4 regions of the Massilia violaceinigra genome follow, and region 2 is predicted to be linked to each of the others. Evidence: predicted binding sites of a transcription regulator. Region 2 holds the regulator's gene; each other region holds the start of a gene.
The links. The regulator FNR, encoded in region 2, switches genes on or off when oxygen is low (the NO sensors DNR and NnrR bind a similar motif). The targets are predictions, from matches to a motif close to TTGATNNNNATCAA.
Positions count from the first base shown of each region.

Region 1: the regulator FNR is predicted to act here: its motif matches at 2,877-2,890, upstream of CR152_RS19890 (oleate hydratase).
Region 3: the regulator FNR is predicted to act here: its motif matches at 1,722-1,735, upstream of CR152_RS23410 (XrtA system polysaccharide chain length determinant).
Region 4: the regulator FNR is predicted to act here: its motif matches at 2,810-2,823, upstream of CR152_RS11915 (KamA family radical SAM protein).

Region 1 is NZ_CP024608.1:4,511,362-4,516,400, forward strand. It holds gene CR152_RS19875 (DHCW motif cupin fold protein) at 1-37, shown strand, start outside; gene CR152_RS19880 (GNAT family N-acetyltransferase) at 48-527, shown strand; gene CR152_RS19885 (hypothetical protein) at 560-1,180, shown strand; gene CR152_RS19890 (oleate hydratase) at 1,164-2,735, opposite strand; gene CR152_RS19895 (PQQ-dependent sugar dehydrogenase) at 2,994-4,247, shown strand; gene CR152_RS19900 (putative bifunctional diguanylate cyclase/phosphodiesterase) at 4,201-5,039, opposite strand, start outside.
Region 2 is NZ_CP024608.1:6,175,814-6,180,852, forward strand. It holds gene CR152_RS26525 (hypothetical protein) at 193-939, shown strand; gene CR152_RS34730 (hypothetical protein) at 1,036-1,167, shown strand; gene rhlE1 (RNA helicase RhlE1) at 1,241-2,488, shown strand; gene CR152_RS33295 (cation transporting ATPase C-terminal domain-containing protein) at 2,622-2,891, shown strand; gene fnr (fumarate/nitrate reduction transcriptional regulator Fnr) at 3,019-3,786, shown strand; gene CR152_RS26540 (hypothetical protein) at 3,977-4,579, shown strand; gene CR152_RS26545 (hypothetical protein) at 4,626-4,859, opposite strand; gene CR152_RS26550 (FixH family protein) at 4,874-5,039, opposite strand, start outside.
Region 3 is NZ_CP024608.1:5,418,422-5,423,460, reverse strand. It holds gene CR152_RS23420 (N-acyl amino acid synthase FeeM domain-containing protein) at 1-244, opposite strand, end outside; gene CR152_RS23415 (EDSAP-1 family PEP-CTERM protein) at 551-1,492, shown strand; gene CR152_RS23410 (XrtA system polysaccharide chain length determinant) at 1,848-3,377, shown strand; gene CR152_RS23405 (XrtA-associated tyrosine autokinase) at 3,394-4,170, shown strand; gene CR152_RS23400 (TIGR03088 family PEP-CTERM/XrtA system glycosyltransferase) at 4,291-5,039, shown strand, end outside.
Region 4 is NZ_CP024608.1:2,605,184-2,610,222, forward strand. It holds gene CR152_RS11900 (DNA-3-methyladenine glycosylase) at 1-402, shown strand, start outside; gene CR152_RS11905 (methyl-accepting chemotaxis protein) at 416-2,131, opposite strand; gene CR152_RS11910 (cache domain-containing protein) at 2,190-2,645, opposite strand; gene CR152_RS11915 (KamA family radical SAM protein) at 2,887-4,287, shown strand; gene CR152_RS11920 (MFS transporter) at 4,302-5,039, shown strand, end outside.

The DNA of each region.
Region 1 (5,039 bases), 1.7 Mb from region 2:
CACGCGCAGTGGCGCCAGACTGTTTATCGTCGATTGAGGAGCGGGCCATGCTGATATTACGGGCGGCCACGCTGGCCGATATCGATGCCATGTGGGCGCTGCGTACGCGCGCGGTGCGCATCGGCTGCGCCGGTCATTATCCGGCCGACGTGGTCGAGATATGGTCGGCGGCCCCGGCGCCGCGATCGTATCCCGGGCTGGTTGCCAGCGGCGGCGCCGTCATTGCGCAAGAGCAGGGCGCCATGCTGGGCTATGCGATTCTCGACCTGGTTGCCGGCGAAGTCGATGCGGTATTTGTCGATCCGGCGGTGGGCGGGCGCGGCATCGGGAAGACGATGCTCGCCGCCCTGGAGCGGATGGCGCTGGAGCGTGGCTGCACACGCTTGTATTTATCGGCCTCGCTCAATGCGGTGGCGTTTTATCGGGCGGCGGGATTTGTCGTGCTGCGCAATGCGGTGTATGCGCACCCGTGCGGCATTGCGCTGGATTGTGTGGAAATGGAAAAGCACCTTCCCGGCGCGGGGTAGAATGCGGTTCGCTCATTGTGTTTGTCCATCCCATGCGCTACAAATCATCTCGCCCCGTCCCGGTGAGCCTGACTCGCACTGTGCTCGCCATCGCGCTCATCGCCGTGCTGGTTTGGGGCCCGATAGCAGTGTATTGTTCCTGGAGCATTTACTTTACCCAGCCATCCATCTGGCTTGGTCTTGCAGCGGCCGGCATGGGCATTGTACTGGTCGCGCGGCCGATGATGCGCACGGTGCGACGCGATATCGAGATGGGTACGCACGCCAGCCGGCTGCGTGGAACGCGCTTCTCGTGGGTCAGTTACCTGGCAATGCTCGGCATCACCGGCCTGATGTTTTACGGATGGATGACCTGCGCGCTCTGGATTCTTGCGATGTTGATGTCGCCGCCGCTGGTGGAGCGGGAATTCAGGGTCGGCACGACCAATGAATGCACAGGCAGCAAATGCAACAGTTGCCGATACCGGGCGGCGACCTTGTTACGCTTCGAATCGACGGATACGGATATATGCGTCGACGAGGTGAAGCCCGCCCTGCGCCAGGGCGAACGGATGATCGTGCGCGGTTATTTTCACCCGCTGGTGATTCAAATCGACTCCGTGCGGCGTGCTCCGGCCGCGCCGCCTGCTCCCATGCCTACTTCAAGGCCTTGAACAAGGCTTCGAACTGCGTGCTCAGTGCGTGATCGTGCTGTTTGATCGGCGGCACTTCGCGTTTGATATCGAGCAGTTCATACACCGCCATCTGCGCGGCCCGTACCGAATACTCCACCGTGAACACCACATCATCGGCAATCTCGACAAACTGGCTGATGAACGCCAGGTTTTTCGATTCCTTCGGCACCGGCAGCGGACGGTCGCTGTGCAAACGCGGCATGAACATGCTGGTGATGTAAGGCATGCGGCAAGGGATGCAATTGGCCGTTTCCACCGCATCGAGATCGAAGCGCAAATGGCCGCACAGCTCGCGCAGGATTTCTTCGCCGGTGCAGTCCGACATCGGCTTGGCGACAAAATTGCCGATCCGGTCCGGTGACAGCGCATAACCCCAGAATACCTTCACGCCGGCCGGCTGGTTGGCAAAGTGCGGCTGGTGCGCCAGCACGATGGACATGAACCAGTTCGAATCCTTGAACGTGACCAGCCCGCCGGTGCCGGCTTCATTGCCACTGAACTGCTGCATCTTGTCGAAGAAGGCAGAATCCTGCTGGGTCACGGTGAACGATTCCCAGTACGATTCCGAAATGCTGCTGTTGAACGCCGCCGGATTGCCGAAACCCGGCTGCGCGGCCGCCAGCTTTTCCCACAAGGTCCAGCCATGGCTGTCGGTCTTGTCGAGTTTTTCCGGGGCGCTGGTCATGCTGCCCAGGCTCGACGCGTCGGTCATCGAACCGTTCTGGAAGAACACCAGGTCGCCCGCAGCCACGTCCACATGCTCGCTGTTGCCGCTTCGGATGCAGTCAAAACCGGTGACGACGAACTTGCCATCCACGCTGGCGTGGCCGATGTCGGTCACCTTGCAGTCGAGGATGAACCGCACGCCTTGCTGTTGCAGCCACTCCTGCAGCGGGCGCACCAGCGAATCGTACTGGTTGTAGACCGTGCGGCGCACGCCGGCGAGCGTTTCGATGCGCGAAAACTCCAGCATGAAGCGGTGCAAATAGCGCTTGAATTCAACCGCGCTGTGCCACGGCTGGAAAGCAAACGTGGTGGCCCACATATACCAGAACTCGGTCTCGAAAAAGGAAGGATCGAGCCAGTCGCTGATGGTGTCGGCGCCCAGCGTCTCTTCGTCGGCCAGGCTCAGCTTGAGCAACTGCGCGCGGTCGTGCATCGAAAAGCCCATCGACGTTACCGGCACCTTGGCGCGGCGCTTGTCGACCAGGCGCGCTTGCGAGTGGGACTTGTGCAGCTCGTTGAAATCGACGGTTTCATCGAACACGCTCTTGTTTTCGTCCGCCAGCGAGGGAATCGACTTGAACAGATCCCAGGTGCACTCGTAGTTGTCGAACGTGAGCATGCGTCCACCGCGCAGCGAATAGCCCTGATCGGGCGTTCCCGCGCCGTCCAGACTGCCGCCGAGCAGAGGAGCGGCTTCGTAAATGCGGATGTTTTCACCGGGGACATTGCCGTCGCGGATCATAAAAGCGGCTGCCGACAGCGAGCCGATACCGCCGCCGAGCAGATAGGCGCGTAAATTGTTGTTCATGTGGGGATCGTCCAAAAAGGTGCATCGGTGTCCGGTGCTAGCCGGACAGGCAAAGTCCGGACGACATTGGCATCTGCCATTTGTTGCGACGCAGCATGCGTCCGGAGGCATGCAGAATCGCATACAGTGAACGCAAAAAAATTGACGCACATCAAAATTGACCGATCAATCATAGAGTGATCGCTCAGACATTGCCGCTGGAAATGCTGCGTGCATTCAATACTCTATAATTCCCGCACCTTCTTCATTGGATGCCGCATGACGCCTTTCGACTCCCGCAATCTTCTTCGCCCGGCGCTGGCCGCCGCTTTTTCCCTGATGGCCGGTGGCGCCGCCGCGGCCGATAAATGCGGCGGCGCACCGCGCCTGGCTGTCACGACGCCGCCGGGCTTTTGCGCGGGCATCATCGCCGGCGGCTTCAAGTTCGCGCGCGGCGTGCAGCCGCTGGACAATGGCGACGTGCTGGTGGTTGACCTGGGCGGCTGGCAGCCCAACCAGGGCAGCATCTGGACCTTGCGGCCGAGCGCGGCCGGGTATCAGAAAACATTGCTGATGAAGAAAATCGACCGTCCGAACGGCATCGTGCTGGGGCCGGACGGGCTGGTGTATGTGGGCGCCATCAAGCGCGTGTTCCGCTTCGATCCGCGCGATCCGGACGGCACCACCAAGGACATTATCGGCGGCAAGTCCGGCGTAGCGGCGCTGCCCGGCATTGGCCGCCACCCGCTGACCGCCTTGCGCTTCGACGCCAAGGGCGACCTGATCGTCAACGTCGGCTCCGGCAGCGACCATTGCGAAGGCAAGGGCGGCAGGGCGCCGGACCCGGCCAAACCATGCGCCGAGGCCAGCGGGCCGAATGCCCTGGGCGTGCTGCGCAAATATCAGATGCAATGGCCGGCCGGCACCGTCAAGAGCTGGGAAGTGCACGCTACGGGATTGCGCAATTCCATGGCGCTGGCGGTCCACCCGGTCACGCATGCGGTGTGGCAGGGCGAAAATTCGCGCGATGCGATCCAGGCGGCCATGAAGGGATTAAAGAACGATAACGATCTGCCGCACGATGAGCTGAACCTGATCGAGGCCAAGGGCAACTACGGCTGGCCCTACTGCTACGACAACAATGTGGCCAGTCCGGAGTATCCGGCCGCCAAGTGCGCCAGCTACCGCGCCCCGGCGCGCCTGCTGCCGGCCCATTCCGCGCCGCTGGGCATGACCTTTTACACGGGCGACATGTTCCCGCCGCAATACAAAAATAGCCTGATCATGGGATTTCACGGCTACCGCGAGCACGGCCACCGCCTGGTGGCGTTCCTGCCCGATGCGCAGGGTGCGCCGCTGGGCAAGAAAATCGAACTGATCAGCGACTGGACCGCCAAGCCGAACCAGTCGGCCGGAGCGCCGGTCGACGTCAAGCAGGGCCGCGACGGCGAGATTTTCCTGGTCGAGGACCGCAGCGGACGGGTGGTCAGGTTGCAGTATGACGCGCCGGCGAAGGCGTCACAGGGCAAATAGGCTTCCAGGGTGCGCGCGGGGCGGGCTGTTCGGCTTGCTCGCGCGCGCACCAGGCGAACAGGTCTTCCGGCGCCAGCGGCCGGGCGAACAGGTAGCCTTGCCCCTCATCGCAACCCTGATCGCGCAGCAACTGCCGAACGTCATCGGTTTCGATACCTTCGGCCACCACGCGAAAACCCAGCTCGTGCGAGAGTGAAATCATGGTGTTCACCAGCGTGCGGTTGCGCTCGCCGCCAGCCATGTTGCGCACGAATGACTGGTCGATCTTGACCACGTGCGCCGGCATGCTCTGCAGGTAGGACAGGCTGCTGTAGCCGGTGCCGAAGTCGTCGATCGCCAGGCGCACGCCGGCTTGATCGAGCGCCGCCAGCGTGGCCAGCGCGGTGCCCTGGTTTTCCATGATGGCGCTTTCCGTCACTTCCAGCTCCAGCCAGCCCGGCGCCATGCGGTGCTGGTTCAGCAGCGCGGCGAGATTGCTGACGAAATCCTTTTCCAGCAGGTTGGCGGCCGACACGTTGACCGACATCTGCAATTGCAGGCCGGCGCCGTGCCAGGCGGCCAGCTGGCGCACGGCTTCGCGGATCACCCAGTTGGTGGCGGCGCGCACCATCGAGGTTTGCTCGACCACCGGTATGAATTCACCCGGCGGCACGTCGCCCAGCTCCGGATGGCGCCAGCGCAGCAGGGCTTCGGCGCCGACGCAGCGCCCCGTGCCGAGGTCGATGCGCGGCTGGTAGACCAGGCGCAGCTGGTGCGTATCGTCGAGCGCCGCATCGAAAGCGTTGAGCAGGG
Region 2 (5,039 bases):
CCGGCCGCCACAGAATTTATCATGGATCGGGCCCGGAAACCACCATCCCGGCACGCAACGGCGCCCGTCAATACAGGCGAAACGCCATTCCCAGGCGATCCGCGCCGGGCCGGCCGGGCGACAAAAAACGACAATTGCTTACCTTTCGGGACTGGCTTGGCAGCCCCGACTGGAGTAGCATGGCGGGCCACGATGCCAGAGCATGTCGCCGGCGGCCTGAGCCGGTACAATGCCGCCATCCCCCAGTCATTCGTCAAAGGTCATTGCATGTACATCAAGAATACCGTCCTGGCGGCCGCCGCCCTGTTGCTGGCCGCCAGCGCGCAAGCCCAGATCGCCGTTACCGCAGAAGTCGGCACCACGGGCGTCGGCGCCCATCTGATTTTCCCAATGGAAAAAACGCTGAATGCCCGTTTCGGCGCCAGCTATTTCCAGTACAAGTACAACGATACCGCCAGCACCGTCCACTACACGATGAAGGCCAAGCTGCAAAACATCGACGTGCTGTTCGACTGGCACCTGATCGATAACAGCCCGTTCCGCCTGACCGGCGGCGTGGTGTACAACGGCAACAAGGTCAGCATGGTGGCGCGCCAGGATTCCAACGGCAACTACAACATCAACGGCAAGACTTACGCGGCGAGCCAGGTCGGCATCCTCAACGGCGGCATCGAGTACAACAAGGGCGCGCCCTACCTCGGCGTGGGCTGGGGCAATGCCTTGAGCACCGACAAGAAGTGGCAATTCAGCGCCGATGTGGGCGCTCTGTGGCAGGGCCATCCGAACGGCCGTCTGGTGCAGTCGGGCTGCACGGCCACCAGCGCCGCCTGCACCCAGCTGGCGCGCGACGTGGCGGTCGAGCGCGTGAAGATGGAAGCCGACGTCCAGGCCTACAAGGTGTATCCGGTGCTGCGCGCCGGCGTGAGCTACCGCTTCTGACAGCGCGTCGCGATAGCGCGTCGCGATAGCGCGTTGCAATAGCGCGCCGTCCGGGCGTGGTTTTGGGTAGCATTGGCTTTTTAACAGGGGTGCGCCATGAAACCACGCTTTCACCCGCTCGCGGCCCTTGCCGCCTGCTGCATGCTCGTGCTCTCCGTGGCCGCCTGCGGCGACAAGCACGAGCCGACCAAGCCGACCGTCTCGGCAGCTGTGAGCGCCACGCGCTAGGGGTTTTGCGCCCCGGCCGGCGCCGGACAGAGTAAACTACGCCCTTGTTCTTTTGCTGCAAGGTCGCTTCCCCATGTCTTTTGATTCCCTCGGTCTGATCGATCCCCTCGTGCGCACACTGGACGCGCTCGGCTACAGCACCCCCACCCCGGTGCAGGCGCAAGCCATTCCGGCCGTGCTGGCCGGACGCGACATGATGGCGGCCGCCCAGACCGGCACCGGCAAGACCGCCGGCTTCGCCCTGCCCCTGCTGCAGCGCCTGACCCTGCAGGGCCAGGTCGGCGCCAACGCGGTGCGCGTGCTGGTGCTGGTGCCCACCCGCGAGCTGGCCGAACAGGTGCACGAAAGTTTCCGTGCCTACGGGGCCGGCTTGCCGCTGCGGACCCACGTCGCCTACGGCGGCGTCAGCATCAATCCGCAGATGATGAAGCTGCGCAAGGGCCTCGATGTGCTGGTGGCCACGCCCGGCCGCCTGCTCGACCTGTACCGCCAGAACGCGGTCAAGTTCGACCAGCTCGAAACGCTGGTGCTCGATGAAGCGGACCGCATGCTGGACCTGGGCTTTTCGCGCGAGCTCGACGCCGTGTTCGCCGCGCTCCCGAAAAAACGCCAGACCCTGCTGTTTTCGGCCACCTTTTCGGACGAGATCCGCGCGCTGGCCGGCAAGCTGCTGATCGACCCGCTGAGCATCGAGGTCAGTCCGCGCAACAGCACCGTCAAGCGCATCCGCCAGTGGGTGGTGCCGGTCGACAAGAAGCGCAAGCCGGAACTGTTCCTGTATCTGCTGAAAAAGCACCGCTGGGGCCAGGTGCTGGTGTTCGTCAAGACGCGCAAGGGCGTGGACCAGCTGGTCGAGACCCTGCAGGCGCAGGGCATCGCGGCCGATTCGATCCATGGCGACAAGCCGCAGCCGGCCAGATTGCGCGCGCTCGACCGTTTCAAGGCGGGCGAAGCGAAGATCCTGGTGGCCACCGACGTGGCCGCGCGCGGACTGGACATCGACGACTTGCCGCAGGTGGTCAATTTCGACCTGCCGATCGTGGCCGAGGATTATATTCACCGCACCGGCCGCACCGGCCGCGCGGGCGCCTCGGGCGAGGCGGTGTCGCTGGTGTGCGCGGACGAAGTGCAGTTGCTTGCCGCCATCGAAATCCTCACCAAACAGACCCTGGAGCGGATCGAGGAGCCTGGTTTCTCGCCCGAACACCGGGTGCCGGTGACCAACACCGCCGGCGAGGTGCTGAAAAAGCCCAAGAAGCCGAAGAAAGCCAAGATCACGGGCGAGGTCTCGACCGTCGACGTGCGTTTCCGCCCGCGCTAAGTAGCCGATCCCGGCACGCTCGTGCCACATCAAGCCTTGCTGGTAAGTCATTGATATCTTGAACGATCCGCCTCGCCGCGGACGGCCCCAACGCGCTGCCGGCCGCCTGCCGCCCTGGCCTTCTCCAACGGGCATGGAACGCCGCGCGCCAACCCATGTTCCTGCTGCCGCCTCGCCGCCCCGACGCGCCCCTCATCGGCGGCGCCGGCCCAACCGGGTGCGGTGGATGATCGCCGCGAACGCCCTCGCCGCGCTGCTGGTCGTGATCTGCGTGCCCGGGCTGGCGGCCGTGTTTCATTTCACGCCATTAAGTGCCGCACAACTGGTATCGGCGGGCGCTATTGGTCTTTCCCTTGTTCTTTGGTCGGCGCTGTTGGGACTTGCACAACGCCTGCGCAGATAATGCAACGCCACCATGGCCATTCGGGCATCTGTACTGGGGAAAATGCCGCAGCTGCGCCGCTATTAGCCTGCCTGCCATGGTTCCACTGGGGTATCATACGGCTCAAGCCACAAACCGTCAGACCCCTATGCCCCAGCCTCTTCCATTCGTTCCCGCAGCCATTTTGAACGTCGCCGCGCTCAAGGCCAGCTGCGCGGGATGCAGCATGCACCAGCTGTGCCTGCCGATGGGACTCGAAAACGACGATATCACCCGACTCGACAACATCATCGGCAAGCGTCGCCGCGTCTTGCGCGACGAGCGCCTGTACCAGATGGACGAGCCGTTCCGCAACCTGTACGCCATCCGCTTCGGCCACTTCAAGACCTACCAGGTCAATGCGGGCGGCGAGCAGCAGATCACGGGTTTCCAGATGGCCGGCGAACTGCTGGGCATGGACGCCATCAGCGGCGACCGCCACCATTGCGACGCGGTCGCGCTCGAAGACAGCGAAGTGTGCGAGATTCCATTCGAACGCCTGGAAGAACTGTTCGGCGAGGTGCCCACCCTGCTGCGCCATTTCCACCGCATCATGAGCCAGGAAATCACGCGCGAGCAAAATGTGATGCTGTTGCTGGGAAATATGCGGGCCGAGCAGCGCTTTGCGGTGTTCCTGGTCAACCTGTCGGCACGCTACGCGGCGCGCGGCTACTCGGCCACCAGTTTCCAGCTGCGCATGTCGCGCGAAGATATCGGCAACTACCTCGGCCTGACCATCGAAAGCATCAGCCGCCTGCTGTCGCGCTTCAAGAAACAGGGCTGGATCGGCGTCGACAAGCGCGAAATGACCCTGCTCGACCCGGCCATGCTCAAGGCGCTGGCCGCCGGCACCGAGCAGTGCAGCCCGATGGCGTAAGTCGCAACAAGCCTGCGGGAATCAGTTTTCCAACAGGCGATAATAATGTTCACAGGTAATTATCAGGACATAATTACGGGCTTTCCTCTTCCCCGCGCGCCACATCCTGCTACCTGCCTTATCCTTCCGGCCTGTACGCCGCCGCGCACGCGTGAGGCAGCGCAAAGGCGGGGCATGGGCGCTCGCCACAATGCGCGATGCCCGCCCTCACGACCTCGGATACCGCTCGCTGTTCGCCCACCCGGAACGGGTGCGCGAACTGGTCACGGATTTCACTTCCTTCAAGCTGCTCGATGAAGTCGCCCTGTCGGCCTTCGAGCGGGTGCTGGCGCTGCTGTTCCGGCTTGAACTTTCACTCTTGCCCGAGGTCTCAACAGACGTCTTGCCGGCGCTGACGACGTGGTTCAAGGAATCACCCCAGGCCAGCCTGCGGCGCTCGATTCAGGTATGGGTAAACGGTTTGCTGGCACGCGGAACCGGCAATTCGGAATTGTTTATGGTTGATAGCGCGGAGGAGGATGCCGACATGGGAGGCAAACTTGCAACGTGCGCCGAGCAGATCGAGGAGATCGGCTTTCAAAACGGGTGTGCGGAAGGTAAGGCGGAAGGACAAGTCATTGCCCTACGCGGGGCGCTGGGCAGCCTGTTGCGCAAGCGGTTCGGCGAATTGCCGGGGCCGGCAACGCAACGCATCGGTCAGGCCACTCAGGCAGAGCTTGAACAGTGGTTCGAGCGCAGCCTCAACGCGCCCAGCCTGCAGGCGGTGTTTGACGATGGCGCGGCATCCACTTGACCCGAACTCTCTCGCGCTCCTTGGCACGGCGCACAAAATATCCAGGCTAAAACGGCGGATGCGGATCGTCCGGCACCACGACCAGATAGTAGGTCAGCATGCTGGCCAGCGCGCAAAAAGTCCAGAAGAAGAAAAAGCCGATGGTGTACGCCGCCATCGGCGAGAGCGTGATGTCGCCCACATGCAGCGCCTCGCGCGGATCGAACAGCGCAAAAAAGCAGCCTTCGGCCAGCATCGCCGCCAGGAAGGCGGGCCACAACACTTTCATCGCAAGTCGCATCTGCACTCCCCCGGTCAGTGAGCAAGGTCCGCAGCGTCGGCCTTGATCGCCAGCGCCTGCTCGCGCGGCCAGTGCCAGGCCGCAGCCAGACGCCAGTCACGCTTACCGCCTTCAACCACCACCTGCCAGCGCGCCCGTTCCAGCAGCGGCAACGCCACCGAAAAACGCCCAGCCGCATCC
Region 3 (5,039 bases), 760 kb from region 2:
ACAGGGTGACCTTGTGCGGGTCGTGATGCAGGCTGGGCTCGAAGGCATAGCCGCGCCAGCCGTACATCTTGCGGATCAGCAGGCTTGCGGCTTCGCGCCGTCCCGCCGAGTTGGCCAGGCGGATATGAAATTCCTGCATCGCCTGGCCCGGATCGGGCTCGGTCGCCGTGGCGACGCCCCCGTCCGGCTCGCGTAAGCCCGCCGGCATCTCGAACGTTGCAATCGGTAGCTCGTCTTGAAACATGGCTCTCTTTCCTTCCACGTGATCGTGCGTGCCGCCTGCCGGCCCGCGCGCAAAGTTGTGTAGGTCAGACAGGGCCATCCGTACGGAAGTTCACGCTGTCCCGCGCGCCATTGTTCTGCAACAAACGCGCGACGTCGGGAATTTTTGCAGGCCCGCCCGGAACCGCCGTAACTGCCGAGCTCGGAATCGCAAGTCGTTGATTTGATGAGTGAAATCGAGCTGGCACGCTTGCTGCATACAGGGTAGGCACGGCGGCGCCGCAAGCTGTCGACGCTTCCCCACTTCATCCCCACCGGAGAGTTCACTATGAAACTAGTCCCGACATCACTGTTGAAAAACGCGGCGATTGCCGGCCTTTGCCTGGCCGCCATGAACGGTGCGCGCGCCGATGCATTTGCCCAGGCCGTCCTCGTTGTCGACAATTTCCGCCTGCTCCATTCCAGCGGTGCTGCCTTCAAGTCGACGGATTTCACTATGCTCGACGGCACCAATTCGGCCCATGCCACCGCCTCCCTCGACGGCGTGGTGTTGGCCGCAAAACCGCAAAACCGCGGCATCCTCAGCGGCACCTCACCCGACGTCGCCCATCAGTTTGTCGGACTGCCCAATCCGCCCCGCGCCGAAAACAACTTCACCGCCTTTTCCGGCCCCCCGCCAGTGCCCGGCACCTTCGGCTACGCCGACCAGAACATGACCGGCAGCGCCATGACCATCGGCACGAAAGAAGCCGGCGTGCGCGCCGAAACGCGCGCCGACGCTTCCCTGGCTACCGATGGCGAGGCCGCCGGCGACTCCGACGTGGGCACCTCGACCTCGTTCAACTTCACCCTCGGCGTGGGCGAAACCATGACCATCGCCTTCGACGGCACCCCTTTCACCCAGGCCTATGCCAGCACCGGCGCCGGCATGGAGACCAATGCCATCGCGCGCCTGTCGTGGAGCATGAACATCATGAACATGAGTACCGGCCAGGTCGTGTTCGCCTATCAGCCGGGCGAACTGAACAGCTTTGGGAATGTCAGCCGCACCGACAGCTTCCCCGGCATGTCGACCTATAACCCGGGCAAGATGAGCTTCTCGGCGGTCACGCCCTGGCTCAACAAGGTCGATACCTACCAGCTGACGATCAACCAGACCACCCTGGCCAATGCGCTGCAGGACACGGTGGCGGTGCCCGAACCGGGCAGCCTGGCGATTTTCGGCCTCGGCCTGCTGGGCATGTCGCTGCTGGCACGCCGCCGCAAGTAAGCCGGACACGATGCAAACAAGAAGAAGATGGCTTGGTGGTCCGAAGCCATCGCAGGGTCCGCAACCGCTGCTGCGCCGTCCGCGCCGGCCTGGGATGCGGGCGCCGGATGCCCGGCGGGGACCCTGATGCACGGCTCGTTGGCAGCCTGCATTTTTCCGGTCAGGAGCGCTCCTGGCCGGGCTGTTTTTTCTTGCACGAGGGTGGCGCGGACATCCGCTTTTGCCGCCGTTGACGCGAATCAACGCGGCCGTGATCAGCAGAATCTTACTGTTTCCTCAGACATATAATCGAACGCGTAGTGAAGCTGGCAGGTGCCCTTCCGATCGCTGCCCGACTTACGGAGACCCACACGATATGGAGGACTTCATCAGCCAGATGCTGCTGCATGCAAGGGGCATCTGGAAATATCGCTGGCTCGCCGTGGGCGTCATGTGGGTGGTGGCGGGCGCGGGCTGGGTGGTCGTACTGCGCCTGCCGAACGACTACCAGAGTTCGGCGCGCGTGTTCGTCGACACCCAAAGCATCCTCAAGCCGCTGATGGCGGGCATGACTAGCATCCCGAACGTGCAGCAGCAGGTCTCGATCATGAGCCGCACCCTGCTCAGCCGCCCGAACCTGGAGCGCGTGCTGCGCATGGTCGACCTCGACGTTGACGCCACCACGCCGCGCCAGCGCGAAAGCCAGGTCGAGGAGCTGGCCGCGCGCCTGAAAATCACCGGCACCAGCACCAACGATATCTATTCGATCACGTACGGCGGCGATAATCCCAAGCAGGTGCACGACGTGGTGCAATCGCTGCTGACCATCTTCCTCGAAGGCAGCTTCAAGGGCAAGAAGGGCGATTCGCAGCAAGCCATCCGGTTCATCGACGACCAGATCAAGAACTACGAGCAGCGCCTGGTAGCGGCCGAAAACACGGTCAAGGAATTCAAGCTGCGCAACAGCGCCCTGCTGCCGCGCCAGGGCGTCGATTACAGCGCCCAGCTGGCCATCGCCAGCGACGCGCTCAGTACCGCGCGCATCGACCTGCTCGAAGCCGAACAGGCGCGCCTGGCGATCCAGGCCCGCATCAATGGCGATCCGCAGCCGGCCGGCGCCGCCGCGCGTGCGCGCACCATCGTCAATCCCGACATCGATGCGCGCATGGCCGCGATCAACAAAAATCTCGACACCCTGCGCCTGCAGTACACCGACCTGCACCCCGACGTGATCGCCGCGCGCCGCCTGCTGGCCCAGCTCGAAGCGCGCAAGATCGAGGAAAGCAAGCTGGCCGAGCGCGACGGCGACCCCGGCCGTTTCTACAGCCCCATGCTGCAGCAGCTCAAGGTGGCCCTGACCGAAGCGGATGCCAAGGTGGCCGCCATGCGCGTGCGCGTGCACGAATACAGCGTGCGCCACGACCGCCTGCAGGAGCAGAGCAACGCCGTGCCCGAAGTCGAATCGCAGCTGGCCCAGCTCAACCGCGACTATGAAATCAACAAAGATAACTACGAAAAACTGATCGCGCGGCGCGAGTCGGCCAAGCTGTCGGGCGACCTGAGTTCCTCGACCGAAATGATGACCTTCCGCATCATCGATCCGCCCACCATGCCGGTCGCCCCGGTCGGTCCCAACCGCCGCCTGTTCTACAGCGGCGTGCTGGTCATCGCCCTGTGCGCCGGGCTGGGCGTGGCGTTCCTGATCAGCCAGGTCCGTCCGACCTTCGTCAGCCCGAGCGCGCTGCGCGAAATCACCGGGCTCAATGTGATCGGCACGGTCTCGATGAGCTGGACCGATACCGAACGGCGCAAGCTGCGGCGCGGCCAGTACCTGCTCGGGCTGGCCTTCGCTGGCCTGCTGAGCGTGTACGGCGCGGTCATGCTATCCGGATTTCTTACGGGTTAACCTCAGGGAGTACAACGTGGACAGTTCCCTCATTGCGGCCGCCGCGCCGGCCGACGGCCATCCTGCGGAGCCGGCGCGCGACGTCGACATCAACCTGGCGCGCCTGCACCAGATGGGCATGGTCACCCACGATGGCGGGCGCACCAGCGTGGCCGAGGATTTCCGCATCATCAAGCGGCCCTTGCTGCGCAACGCGCGCGCGGCGGTCTCCGGCGGCGTGCGGCACGGCAACCTGATCGTCGTCACCAGCGCCCTGCCCGGCGAAGGCAAGACCTACTGCGCGATCAACCTGGCGATGAGCATCGCCATGGAAAAAGACCACACGGTGCTGCTGATCGACGCCGACGTGGCGCGGCCCTCGGTGCTGCGGGTGCTGGGTCTGGCGCCCGGACTGGGCTTGATGGATATTTTGCTGGGAAACGACCTGAGCCTGTCGGAAGTGATCCTCAAGACCAATATCCCGACCTTGAGCCTGCTGCCGGCGGGCCGCAACAACAAGCACGCCACCGAACTGCTGGCCAGCCATGCGATGAGCAAGCTGCTCTCCGAAATCGCCAGCCGCTATCCGGACCGGATCGTCATCTTCGATTCGCCGCCCTTGCTGCTGACCACCGAGGCGGGGGTGCTGGCGTCGCAAATGGGCCAGGTGGTGATGGTGGTCGAGTCGGAAACCACCACCCAGCGCCAGGTCAAGGATGCGCTGGCCCGGCTCGACAATTGCGCCCGCGTCGACCTCATTTGCAACAAGGCACGCGCCTTCCCGGGCGAGCACTACCACGGCTATTACGACTAGCAGCCGGTGGCGCCAGCCGTTGCCGGCGCTGGCATCCGGACCAGGCCGGTACCGTGCGGCCTGGCAGCGCGCCCGTCCCGATTCTCCCCGTTCGCCCGATCAACTTTTGCGGAGTCGACCATGACAACTTTCCTCGAACCACCCCGTCTCGTGGTGCACCTGATCCACCAGCTCGACATCGGCGGCCTCGAAAACGGCTTGATCAATCTGATCAAGCACATGCCGCCGGACCGCTACCGGCACGCCATCGTCTGCCTCAAGGATTATTCGGAGTATCACGCCCACATCAAGACGCGCGGGGTCGAGATCATCAGCCTGAACAAGCGCGAAGGCAAGGACTGGGGCCATTACCTGCGCCTGTTCCGCGCCCTGCGCGCCCTGCAGCCGGACCTGATCCATACGCGCAACCTGTGCGGCATCGAAGGCCAGCTGGTGGCCGCCCTGGCCGGGGTCAAGCTGCGTGTGCACGGCGAGCATGGCCGCGACATGAGCGACCTGTACGGCAAGCGCCTCAAGTACAAGCTGCTGCGCCGCCTGCTGCGCCCGCTGATCGGCCACTTCATCGCCGTCAGCGCCGACCTCGAGCACTGGCTGATCGACAGTGTCGGCGCCGAGCCGCAAAAGGTTTCGCAGATCGCCAACGGGGTCGACAGCATCCAGTTCCACCCGCGCCTGGGCCCGCCGGCCGCGGTCGGACCGGCCGGCTTCATGCAGGATAACGCCTTCGTCATCGGCAGCGTCGGCCGCATGGATGAAGTCAAGGATTACGGCACCCTGGTCGAAGCCTTCCTGCGCCTGATCGCCTCGCCGCACCCGGCGCACCAGCGCATGCGCCTCCTGATCGTGGGCGACGGCCCGCAGCGCGCCGC
Region 4 (5,039 bases), 3.6 Mb from region 2:
GAGCGCAATCTGGCCATGTTCGGCCCGCCCGGGCATGCCTATGTGTACCGCTCCTACGGGATTCACTGGTGCCTCAACTTCGTCTGCCGTGACAATGGCCATGGCGCCGGGGTGCTGATCCGCGCGCTCGAGCCTTTGGCGGGCATCGGCGTGATGCGCGAGCGGCGCGCTCTGGACGATGTGCGCCTGCTGTGCTCCGGACCCGGCAAGCTATGCCAGGCGCTGGGCGTGACGCGCGCCCACAATGCACTGCCGCTGGATGCGCCGCCGTTCGCCCTCAGCCCGCCAGGCGATCCGGTCGTGGTGGTGGCCGGACCGCGGATCGGCATTTCCAAGGCCATGGACGTGCCCTGGCGCTTCGGCCTGGCCGGCTCGCGCTTCGTGAGCAAGCCGTTCCGCTGAACCCGGCGCAACGTCAGAGCGCGCGCCGTCCGGCTGCCTCGCGCGCCGCCGCCGACAGTCCGCGCGCGCCCACCGCCCGCATCTTGCTCGACGCCGCGCGCCGCTCGGACGGCTCGCGGTAGTCGGCATCCGGGTCGCCGTGCAAGTCGGCCTGCTCGATGTCCTGCTCCTCGTCCTCCGCATCCGCATCGATCTGGAAGATCGAAACCGCCCGCGACAGGTTCACCGTCTGCTCGTGCAGGCTTTCGGCCGCGGCCGCCGCCTGCTCCACCAGCGCCGCGTTCTGCTGGGTCATGGAGTCCATCTGGCCGACCGCCATATTGACTTCGGCGATGCCTTCGGCCTGCTCGGAACTGGCCAGGCTGATGCGCTCGATGATCTCGTTGACCTGCTTGACCGAGGCGACGATATTGCCCATGCTGCTGCCCGCTTCGTTGACCGAGGCGCTGCCGCCGTCGATGATGGCGACCGAGGCCGCGATCAGGGTCTTGATTTCCTTGGCCGCCGCCGCCGAGCGCTGCGCCAGGGTGCGTACCTCGGCCGCCACCACGGCAAAGCCGCGGCCCTGCTCGCCGGCGCGCGCCGCTTCCACCGCCGCGTTCAGCGCCAATATATTGGTCTGGAATGAAATACCGTCGATCACGCCGATGATGTCGACAATCTTGCCTGAGCTGGCCTTGATCTGGGCCATGGTCGTCACCGCCCGTTCGACCGCCTGCCCGCCGCTCGCGGCCAGGGTGGCGGCGCTGGACGCCAAGTCGTTGGCGCGGCGCGCATTGCTGGCGTTTTCCTTCACCGCCAGGGTCAGCGTTTCCATCGCGCTGGCGGTCTGTTCCAGCGAGCCGGCCTGCATTTCGGTGCGGCTCGACAGGTCCAGGTTGCCGGTGGCAATTTCCTTCGAGGCTGTGTCGATCGAGTGCACCGAGGTCAGCACGGTGCGCAAGGTCTGGTTCAGGTTGGCGATGGTGTGGTCCAGCGCGCGCGAGGTGTCGGCGATTTCATCGCGGCCGCGGTTTGGCGTACCCACCGTCAGGCGCCCCTCGGCCAGGTCGCCCACCACCCCGGCAATGGCGCGGATGTCGGCCAGCATGCCGCGCCGCACCAGCATCGTGGCCAGCAGCGACAGGCCGATCGAGAGCAGCACCAGCGCCGCCATCGCCCCCACCAGCGAGCGGAATTCTTCGCGCGCCTCGGCGTAGGCGTGCTCGGCCCGGGTCTTTTCCAGGGACGCCAGCTGGCCCAGGCTGGCGCTGAGCGTGACGAATTCCTTTTCGGCCTTTTGCATCGAATTGGTGGCGATCGACTGGTCCATCTGCGCCATTTCGATGGTTTCCAGCACACCCTTGCGGTAAGCCGCCAGCGTGACGCCGGCCGCTTCGATCAGCTTTTTCTCGGATGGGTCGGCCATCTGGCCCAGCGCCGTCAGCTGGTCGGCGATGGCGCGGTGCTTCTTGCCGATGTCGGCGGTCAGCGCATCCACGCGCGACTGGGCGAAGCTGCCGTTGATCCAGGCCAGCAATTGATAGATATTGGCGTGCGCATGCTTGGCGTCGCCGGCGACGTCGGCCGCGGCTTTCTGGCGCGTGGCGTGCACCAGCACCATTTTTTCCAGTGAAGCATTCTGGCGCACCATGCCGTACCAGGCGCCCGCAGCCACCAGCATCAGCAAAATCAGCACCAGAGCGGGGGCCAGCAGCAGCTTGGGCCCAATACGCAGTTTGTTCAGCATGCCTTACTCCCGACAGTACGTTGCGCGGACGGCAGATGCCGCCCGCTTTGCAATTGCATCAATTCTTGTAAATGCCCGCTTCCAGCACCACATCGTCAACCCGCTGGATGTAGGTGGTTTTCGGCTCGATCTTGCCGTTGGTGGGGTTCTTGTACTGGTAGTCGACCCAGCCCTTGCCCTTCGACTGGCCCAGGTTGATGATTTCACGGCGATATTTCTTGCCGCTCGCATCGGGCACATCGGTCAGGTCCTTGCCCACGATCGATGGGTTGATCGGGTGGGCCAGCACGATGCCGGTCTGCAGGTCGCGCATGTCGATGTACAGCTCGCCCTGGACGAAATCCTTGTCCTTGGCGTTGATGCGCTTGACCATTTCTTCCTTGCCCTTGGATTTGATCAGCGCAACGCCGCGCTCGACCATGGCAATCGCGTCTTTCTCGGTGGGTTCGGCGGCGCAGGCGGCGTCGGCGGCAAAGGTGAAGCACAGGGCGGTGGCGGTCAGCAGCAATTTCATGGCAAATCCTTTCAGGAATGGAGGGTTGTTGCTTGGGTGCATTGCGTAATCTACGCCCCCGCTCCCGGCGCCGGTTGCGCAATGTCAAGGCCGAGGCGAAGGATGCGCGCACGCCACACTCCAGGCCGCTTGTGCGGGCACAAGAACAACGTTGCTTCGTCATATTGATGCAGGGCAATTTGATTCCCAGTGGCAAGCATATGATGATTTTCTGCCTTCCCACCCTGTTCAGGAGCCCGTCGTGACCGATCTTTCGTCCCCCAAATTCAAGCCCTACACCCGCCAGTCGATCGCCAATGCGCGTCAGTGGCAATTCATGTCGCCCGAGCTGCAGGAAGCGGTGGAAGTGGTCTCGCGGGTGCTGCCGTTTCGCACCAATGAATATGTGATGGACCAGCTGATCGACTGGAGCAATATTCCGGACGATCCGATCTACCGCCTGGTGTTTCCGCACCGCGACATGCTGCAGCCCCAGGAATACGCCCGGCTGCGCGAGCTGGTGCTGTACAAGAAGGATGAAACGGCCATCAACCAGCTGGTGCACACGATCCGCATGCGCATGAATCCCCATCCGGCCGGCCAGATGACCCACAACGTGCCGCGCGTAAACGACGCTCCCCTGCGCGGCCTGCAGCACAAGTACAAGGAAACGGTACTGTTCTTCCCCAGCGCCGGCCAGACCTGCCACGCCTACTGCACCTTCTGCTTCCGCTGGCCGCAATTCGTCGGCATGGACGACATGAAGTTCGATGCGCGCGAAACGACCGAGCTGGTGGCCTATCTGGCCACCCATCCGGATGTGACCGACGTGCTCATCACGGGGGGCGACCCGATGATCATGAATACCCGTTCGCTGGCCGGCTTCCTCGAATCGCTGCTGGTGCCCGAGCTGGCGCACATCCAGAACATTCGCATCGGCACCAAGGCGGTGGCGTACTGGCCGCAGCGTTTCGTCACCGACCGCGATGCCGACGACCTGATGCGCCTGTTCGAGAAAGTGGTTGCCTCCGGCAAGAACCTGGCCATCATGGGCCACTACAGCCACGCCGTCGAACTGCGCAACGAAATGGCGCAAAAGGCGGTCAAGCGCATCGTCTCGACGGGCGCCACCCTGCGCATGCAAGGCCCGCTGATCCGCCACATCAACGAAGACCCCGCCAGCTGGGCCGAACTGTGGACCACCGGCGTGCGCCTGGGCGCGATTCCCTACTACATGTTCGTCGAACGCGACACCGGCCCCAGCGAGTATTTTTCCCTGCCGCTGGCACGCGCCCACGAAATCTTCCAGTCGGCCTACCAGATGGTGTCCGGCCTGTCGCGCACGGTGCGCGGGCCCTCCATGAGCGCCTTCCCAGGCAAGGTCGTGATCGATGGCGTGGTCACCATCAATGGCGAAAAACTGTTCGCCCTGCAATTTTTGCAGGCACGCAATCCGGATTGGGTGCGCAAGCCCTTCTTCGCCAAGTTCGACGAAAAGGCCACCTGGATGGACCACCTGGTGCCGGCCTTCGGCAAGAGCAAGTTCTTCTTTGAAAGCGAGGACGATGGCGCCGTGCATGCGCCGGCCGGCAAGGTCATTCCGATCTCGACGGCGCAGCGGGCCGGCGCGGGCGGCTGCAGCAAACAGACCGACGCCGCCTGAGGCCGGGGAGAAGCATGATGGGAGGCGCGCAGCAGCACAAGGCACTGTCCGGTCTGGCCATTTTTTTCTCCGTGTTCCTGCCGTTTGCGCTGGGACATTACCTGTCCTCGCTGCTGCGTACCGTCAACGCCGTGCTGGCGCCCAACCTGGTGCAATCGCTCTCGCTCACCTCCGGGCAACTGGGGCTGCTCACCAGTGCCTTTTTCTTTTCCTTCGCGCTGGTGCAGCTGCCGGTCGGCATCGCGCTCGACCGCTACGGACCGCGCAAGGTGCAACTGGTGCTGATGCTGCTGGCCGGCAGCGGCGCCGTCATGTTCGCGCATGGCAACAGCTTCGCGGAACTGGTGGTGGCGCGCGCCGTCATCGGCTTCGGGCTGGGCGGCTGCTTCATGTCGGCCGTCAAGTCGATTTCCAGCTGGATCGCACCGGAGCGCTTGCCGTCGGTGCACGGCTACCTGATCGCGGTAGGCGGGCTGGGCGCGGCCTCGGCCACCCTGCCGGTGCGCCTGGCGCTGCAGTTCACCGACTGGCGCGGCCTGTTCATCCTGCTCGGCGCGCTGGCCGCCTGCGTTGGCTTGCTGATCTGGCTGGTGACGCCGCGCGCCGCTGCCGCCGCGCCCAAGATGCCGGCGCCGACCTTGCATTCGATCCTCGATGTCTACCGCGATCCGGCGTTTCGCAAGACCATTTCGCTCATGCTCGTTCCGCATGCCGTGTTTTTCGGCCTGCAGGGCTTGTGGATAGGGCGCTGG